Occultella kanbiaonis: one gene and its partner. The main gene of each other region encodes a partner of the protein of the gene in region 2 in a complex. Links are inferred from orthologs where the notes say so. Each region holds a gene or a part of one and is shown on either strand. Other genes may lie near its edges.

Region 1 (3,174 bases), 2.8 Mb from region 2 along the record:
CACGGAGACCACATCACCGGGCTCGATGACACGCTCACCCGGGATGCCGTGCACGACCTCGGAGTTCACGGAGATGCAGACGCGGGCCGGGAACCCGTGGTAGTTCAGGAAGTTCGAGGTGGCACCGGCGTCGGCGATGACCCGGGCGGCCACTGCGTCGAGCTCCGCCGTGGTGACACCCGGCCTGATCTGCTCGCGGACCGCGTCCAGCAGGTCCGCGACGACGAGGCCGGCTCGGCGCATGATGCGCATCTGATCGGGGGTCTTGTACTCGATCCGGTCGCGGCCGAACACGCCGGCTACCTCAGCTGGCGTCGAGCGCGGCCAGCAGGTGCTGGGTCACCTCATCGACGCTGCCCATGCCGTCCACCTGGACCAGCAGACCACGCTCGGTGTAGAGCGTGACCAGCGGTGCGGTCTGCTCGGCGTACACCTCGAGGCGGCGGCGGATGACGTCCTCCGTGTCGTCCGCGCGGCCCTGCTCCTTGGCCCGGTTGAGCAGCCTGGCGACGACCTCCTCGGTGTCAGCCGTCAGCTCGACCACGCGGGTCAGTGCCTCGCCCGCCGCGGCGAGCATGTCGTCGAGTTCGTGCACCTGCGCCTCGGTCCGGGGATACCCGTCGAGCAGGAAGCCGGTGGCGGCGTCGGGCTGGGTCAGGCGGTCGGCAACCATCTTGTTAGTCACCTCGTCTGGCACGTACTCGCCCGAGTCCATGTACCGCTGCGCCAGCTTGCCGAGCTCGGTCCCCTGGGCCACGTTGGCGCGGAAGATGTCACCGGTGGAGATCGCGGGCACGCCGAGCCGGTCGGCGACCCGGGTGGCCTGGGTGCCCTTGCCGGCTCCGGGCGGGCCGAGGAGGACGAGACGAGTCATCGGAGGAACCCTTCGTAGTGGCGCTGCTGGAGCTGCGCGTCGATCTGCTTGACGGTCTCCAGTCCGACCCCCACGACGATCAGCAACGAGACCCCACCGAACGGGATCTGGGTGCTGATGTTCATCAGCTTGAACGCGATCGTCGGGATCAGCGCGACCAGGGCGAGGTAGATCGCTCCGGCGGCGGTGATCCGCGAGATGACGAACTGCAGGTACTCGGCGGTCGGCCGTCCGGCGCGGATGCCCGGGATGAAACCGCCGTAGCGCTTCATGTTGTCCGCGACCTCGTCCGGGTTGAACGTGATCGAGGTGTAGAAGTACGCGAAGAAGATGATCAGCACGATGTAGATCGCGATGTGGACGTTCGCACCGGGGTCCATCAGGTTGACGGCGACCCACTGCACCCAGGGTGTCGTCTGGTCCTCGACGAACTGCGCGGCCAACGTCGGCAACGCGAGCAGGGACGACGCGAAGATCACCGGGATCACACCGGACATGTTGATCTTGATCGGGATGTAGGTGCTCGACCCGCCGTACATCCGCCGGCCCACCATGCGCTTGGCGTACTGCACGGGGATGCGTCGCTGGGACTGCTCGACGAAGACGATCAGGCCGACCACGAGGAGGGCGATGACGAGGAAGATCGTGAAGTTCACGATCCCGTTGTCCGACGTCGCGATCTGCCACATGGCGCTCGGGAACGAGGCCGCGATCGAGGTGAAGATCAGCAGGGACATGCCGTTGCCGACGCCCCGCTCGGTGATCAGCTCACCCATCCACATGATCAGACCGGTACCGGCCGTCATGGTGACGATCATCAGGAGCATCGTGGTGACCGAGTCGTTCGGGATGATCGGCACGGTGCAGTCGGGGAACAGGTTCCCGGTCCGGGCGACGGTGATGATCGTGGTCGCCTGCAGGACGGCGAGGAAGATCGTCAGGTACCGGGTGTACTGCGTGAGCACCGCGGTGCCGGACTGGCCCTCCTTGTGCAGGGCCTCGAACCGTGGGATGACCACCCGGAGCAACTGGATGATGATGCTCGCGGTGATGTAGGGCATGATCCCCAGGGCGAACACCGAGAGCTGAAGCAGAGCGCCGCCGCTGAACAGGTTGACCAGGCCGAGGACGTCCTGGCCATCTCCCGCGGTACCGATGCACTGCTGGACGTTGACGTAGTCGACGCCGGGCGTCGGGATGAAGGAGCCGAGCCGGAACACGGCCATCATGGCCAGCGTGAAGAGCAGCTTCTTCCGCAGATCCGGGGTCCGGAACGCGCGAGCGAATGCGCCGAGCAAAGGTCCTCCTGCTTGGGTCAACGGGCGTAGTGCACAGCTCGCGCACGACGTGGCGCCCGATGGGTACCGTCCGACCTTAACGGTCGACGGGGCCGATAACGGCGAACGGCGACGCAGGAATCATTGCTTCCTGCGCCGCCGTACACCTGGGGTGCCTCAGGCCTGCTCGATGCTTCCGCCTGCTGCGACGATCTTGTCCTTCGCGGACGCGGAGTACGCGTTCACCGTGACGTCCAGCTTGACGCTGACCGCACCGGTGCCGAGAACCTTGACCAGGTGTCCGCCGCGGACTGCGCCCTTGGAGACCAGATCGGCCACGGTGACCTCGCCACCCTCGGGGTAGAGCGCGGAGAGCTTGTCCAGGTTGACCACCTGGTACTCGGTGCGGAACGGGTTCTTGAACCCGCGCAGCTTCGGCAGCCGCATGTGCAGCGGCGTCTGGCCACCTTCGAACCGCGCCGGCACCTGGTACCGGGCCTTGGTGCCCTTGGTACCACGGCCTGCGGTCTTGCCCTTGGAGCCCTCACCACGACCCACGCGGGTCTTGGCGGTCTTGGCTCCCGGGGCGGGACGCAGGTGGTGCACCTTCAGGGTGCCCGGGCGCGACGCGGTGGTCGCTTCCGTCTTCGCGGATGCCTTGTCGGCCTTCTCCGCCTTCACAGCCTTCTCAGCCATGTCAGTCGACCTCCTCAACGGTGACCAGGTGCGCCACCGTGATGACCATGCCACGGATCTCGGGACGGTCCTCCTTGACGACGGTGTCGCCAATTCGCTTCAGACCGAGCGAACGCAGCGTGTCGCGCTGGTTCTGCTTGCCGCCGATCCCGGACTTCTTCTGGGTGACCTTGAGCTGCGTCATGACGCCACCGCCCCGGAGGTCGCGGCCTCGGCCGCGTCGCTACGTCCGGCGGCCTGCGCCCGCAGCAGGGCCGCGGGGGCGACATGCTCGAGCGGCAGCCCACGCCGGGCGGCGACCGCCTCCGGCTGCTCGAGTCCCTGCAA
Region 2 (3,887 bases):
ACCCTCGTCCGGGCGTGCGTCGAGGCCCTGCTCGGGGCGCGCCCGGCCGCCCAGCTCGCCCGTTGGTTGGACGCGGACCTGTGGACGGCACTGAACCGGCGTGCCTGCCTCGGCATGGAGATCGCCGGCCGACCCAGTCATCCGCCGATGGTCACGATCCGCCGGGTCCACCCGTGCGAGATCACGGAGGGCACCTGGGAGTCGTCCGTGGTGGTGCACGACGGCAACAGGGTCAGGGCCGCCGCGATCCGGCTCGAGACCCGCCGCGGCCGGTGGCGCGCGACCGCGCTCGAGATCGGCTGAGCCTGCCTGGCGATCAGCTGAGCCTGCCTGGCGATCAGCTGAGCCTGCCTGGCGATCAGCAGGCTCAGCCGGTCGGGCGGGTCTTCACCGCTGTGTCAGCGACGCTTCTTGGCCTGCTTCGCGGCCCGGCGACGCTGCTCCCGGTTCGCTGCGCCCGCCGCGCCACCGGCCGCGTTCGCGCCGCCGGTCCCGGCGGCCTGCTCGGCCGGGGTCACGCCGGCCTGCGCCGCGCGCACCGTCGATCCCATCGAGCCGTCCTCGCTCGGTGCGGAGTAACGCAGGTTCGTGGCCCGCTGGGGTGCCCCGAGCCCGAGCGGGTCGTCGAGGTCGGCACCGGTCGCGACGACCGGTTTCGCGGGGATCGACTTGCGTCCGGCCCGCTTGCCCGGGGTTCGGGGCGTGCTCGCGCCCGACTGGCCGGCCGGCTTGGCGGCACCGGTCGTTCCGGTGCCCGGCGCCACGGCGTCGTCCGCGGCTTGGCCGTCGGTGCCACCGGTGGCCGGTTCCGCTGCCGCCTCGAGCACGGGCGTCTCGGAGCCCTCCACCACGTCCACGCCGTCGGTCTCGGCCGGCTGCTCGGGCCTGCGCACCTCGACGTTGAAGAGGAACCCGACGGCCTCCTCCTTGATGGACTCGTTCATCGCCTGGAACAGCTGGAAGCCCTCGCGCTGATATTCGACCAACGGGTCGCGCTGGGCCATCGCGCGCAGCCCGATGCCCTCCTTGAGGTAGTCCATCTCGTAGAGGTGCTCGCGCCACTTGCGGTCGAGCACGGACAGCACCACGCGTCGCTCCAGCTGACGCATGAGGTCCGGGGTGATCTCCTGCTCCCGGTTCTCGTAGGCGAGCTTCGCGTCCGACTTCAGTTCCGAGACGAGTTGCTCGGTGGTCACGCGGGTCTCGTGACCGGCGTCGGCGATCACGTCCTCGATGGTGATCGAGACCGGGTAGACGGTCTTCAGGTCGGTCCAGAGCTGCTCGAGGTCCCACTCCTCCGGCGGGCCGGAGCTGGTCGCCTCGGTGACCACACCGGTGATCACGTCCTCGAGGAACGTCTGCACCTGGGCCTCGAGGTCCTCACCATCGAGCACGCGGCGACGCTCGTCGTAGACGACCGTGCGCTGGCGGGAGAGCACGTCGTCGTACTTGAGGACGTTCTTGCGGATCTCGAAGTTGCGTGCCTCGACCTGGCCCTGCGCGCTGGCGATCCCGCGCGTGACCATCTTGGACTCGATGGGCATGTCGTCGGGGAAGCCCGAGGAGTTCATGAACCGCTCGGCCAGCGCGGCGTTGAAGAGCCGCATCAGGTCATCACCGAGCGATAGGTAGAACCGGGACTCGCCGGGGTCGCCCTGACGGCCGGCGCGCCCGCGCAGCTGGTTGTCGATCCGGCGGGACTCGTGCCGCTCGGTGCCCAGCACGTACAGGCCGCCCAGCTCGGTGACCTCGTCGTGCTCGGCGGCCACGGACTCCTTGGCCTCGCTGAGGGCGTCGGCCCAGGCCGCCTCGTACTCCTCCGGGGTCTCCTGCGGGTCCAGGCCGCGGTCCTTGAGGTTCGCGATCGCGAGGTGCTCGGCGTTGCCGCCGAGCATGATGTCGGTCCCACGGCCGGCCATGTTCGTGGCGACGGTGACGGCGCCCTTGCGGCCGGCCATCGCGACGATCTCCGCCTCGCGGGCGTGCTGCTTCGCGTTCAGGACGTCGTGCGGGACGCCCTGCTTCTTCAGCATCTTCGAGAGCAGCTCGGACTTCTCGACGCTGGTGGTACCGACGAGGACGGGCTGCCCGGCCGCGTGCCGTTCGACGAGGTCGGCGACGACCGCCTCGAACTTCGCCTGCTCGTTCTTGTACACGTAGTCGGACTGGTCGATCCGCGCCATCGGCCGGTTCGGCGGGATCGGCACCACGCCGATCGTGTAGGTGTTCTGGAACTCCGCGGCCTCGGTCATCGCGGTACCGGTCATCCCGGCGAGCTTGTCGTAGAGCCGGAAGTAGTTCTGCAGCGTGATGGTGGCCAGGGTCTGGTTCTCGGCCTTGATGGCCACCCCCTCCTTGGCCTCGATCGCCTGGTGCATGCCCTCGTTGTAGCGACGCCCGGGCAGCATCCGCCCGGTGTGCTGGTCGACGATGAGGACCTCGCCCTTCATGACCACGTAGTCCTTGTCCCGCGTGAACAGTTCCTTCGCCTTGATCGCGTTGTTCAGGAACCCGATCAGCGGGGTGTTCAGGGACTCGTAGAGGTTGTCGATGCCGAGGTAGTCCTCGACCTTCTCGATGCCCGGCTCGAGGACGCCGACGTTCTTCTTCTTCTCGTCGACCTCGTAGTCGCTCTCCCGGCGCAGCCGCTTGGCGACCCGGGCGAACTCGGCGTACCACTTGTTCACGTCCCCGGAGGCCGGCCCGGAGATGATCAGCGGGGTCCGGGCCTCGTCGATGAGGATCGAGTCGACCTCGTCCACGATGGCCATGTTGTGGCCGCGCTGCACGAGTTCGGCGGAGGACCAGGCCATGTTGTCGCGCAGGTAGTCGAACCCGAACTCGTTGTTCGTGCCGTAGGTGATGTCCGCGGCGTACATCCGGCGGCGCTCGTCGGGCTTCTGCCCGGACAGGATCACCCCGGTGGTCAGGCCGAGGAACCGGAACACCCGGCCCATCAGATCGCTCTGGTAGCTGGCCAGGTAGTCGTTCACCGTGACCACGTGAACGCCCTTGCCGGACAGTGCGTTCAGGTAGGCCGGTAGGGTGGCGACCAGGGTCTTGCCCTCACCGGTCTTCATCTCGGCGATGTTGCCGTGATGCAGTGCCGCGCCACCCATGATCTGCACGTCGAAGTGCCGTTGGCCGAGGGTGCGCTTGGCAGCCTCGCGGACCGCGGCGAACGCCTCGGGCAGCAGGTCGTCGAGGGACTCGCCGTCGGCCACCCGCTTCTTGAAGACGTCCGTCTCCTCGCGCAGCTCCGCGTCCGTCAGGTCGCTCATGGAGTCCTCGAGAGCGTTGACCTGATCCTTCTCCGCGTTGAGCTGCTTGAGGATCTTGCCCTCGCCCATGCGCAGGATCTTGTCGAGGATCGAAGGCACTGACACTCCCGGTGGATCGGATCGATCCGGCGTCGTTCGACACCGGTGCACCGTCCATCGTATGCGAGAGCTCCGATGGCAGTACCGGTCCGGACCGCCGATCACGGCACAGGTTCGCTCTCAGCGCACCCCCGTCAGTGCCTGCGCGACGTCGCCGATGAGGTCGCCGGCGGCGTCGGCATCGACGGTGACGTCCGGCAGGTCGAGCCAGTCCGCCATGACGCGCAGTTCCTGCGCCAGCTCGTGCCCGACGGCGGTGGGAGCCTCCGGCTGGGCGAACGCGCTGCGTAGCCGCAGCACTCCGGCGGCCCGGTCGGCCTTGAGGTCGACGCGCGCCACGAGCTCGTCGCCGAGCAGGAACGGCAGCACGTAGTAGCCGAACTGGCGCTGGGCCGCCGGGGTGTAGATCTCGATCCGGTAGTGCATCCCGAACAGCTCCAGGGTGCGCTCCCGTTCGAACACGAGCGGGTCGAACGGAGCGAGCAGGGCACGGGCGTTCGTGGCCCG

The links.
Region 1: the proteins of secA (region 2) and secY are in contact, whole or in part, in a crystal structure (PDB 3DIN), measured with the Thermotoga maritima proteins. The link is inferred for Occultella kanbiaonis from one-to-one orthologs. Residues at the interface, in WP_004082002.1 of Thermotoga maritima: Glu261, Ala262, Arg263, Lys300, Ala301, Arg302, Thr303, Ile304, Ile305, Leu323, Tyr324, Asp325, Pro326, Val329, Ser330, Tyr333, Ile336, Lys340, Phe345, Val349, Glu363, Phe364, Tyr374, Ser375, Gly376, Gly377, Glu393, Ile395, Thr482, Ser483; in WP_004081795.1 of Thermotoga maritima: Glu108, Gly109, Glu110, Glu111, Ala236, Glu237, Arg238, Arg239, Ile240, Thr241, Ile242, Gln243, Tyr244, Ala245, Arg246, Arg247, Val248, Thr249, Gly250, Arg251, Arg252, Val253, Tyr254, Gly256, Ala257, Ser258, Thr259, Tyr260, Leu261, Pro262.

The regions. Positions count from the first base shown.
Region 1 is NZ_CP046175.1:1,241,899-1,245,072, reverse strand. Bases 22-2,882 are described here. They hold secY (preprotein translocase subunit SecY), read right to left. Parts: upstream 2,173-2,882; coding sequence 871-2,172; downstream 22-870. Other genes in these bases: rpmD (50S ribosomal protein L30), read right to left, coding at 2,849-2,882; rplO (50S ribosomal protein L15), read right to left, coding at 2,329-2,847; GKS42_RS05500 (adenylate kinase), read right to left, coding at 305-874; map (type I methionyl aminopeptidase), read right to left, coding at 22-294. In the rest of the region: more of map, read right to left, coding at 1-21; more of rpmD, read right to left, coding at 2,883-3,031; rpsE (30S ribosomal protein S5), read right to left, coding at 3,028-3,174. UniProt on the Escherichia coli protein: The central subunit of the protein translocation channel SecYEG. Consists of two halves formed by TMs 1-5 and 6-10.
Region 2 is NZ_CP046175.1:4,046,175-4,050,061, forward strand. The notes cover bases 199-3,772. They hold secA (preprotein translocase subunit SecA), read right to left. Parts: upstream 3,381-3,772; coding sequence 399-3,380; downstream 199-398. Other genes in these bases: GKS42_RS18605 (Rv3235 family protein), read left to right, coding at 199-303; GKS42_RS18615 (winged helix-turn-helix domain-containing protein), read right to left, coding at 3,501-3,772. Outside these bases: more of GKS42_RS18605, read left to right, coding at 1-198; more of GKS42_RS18615, read right to left, coding at 3,773-3,887. UniProt on the Escherichia coli protein: Required for protein export, interacts with the SecYEG preprotein conducting channel.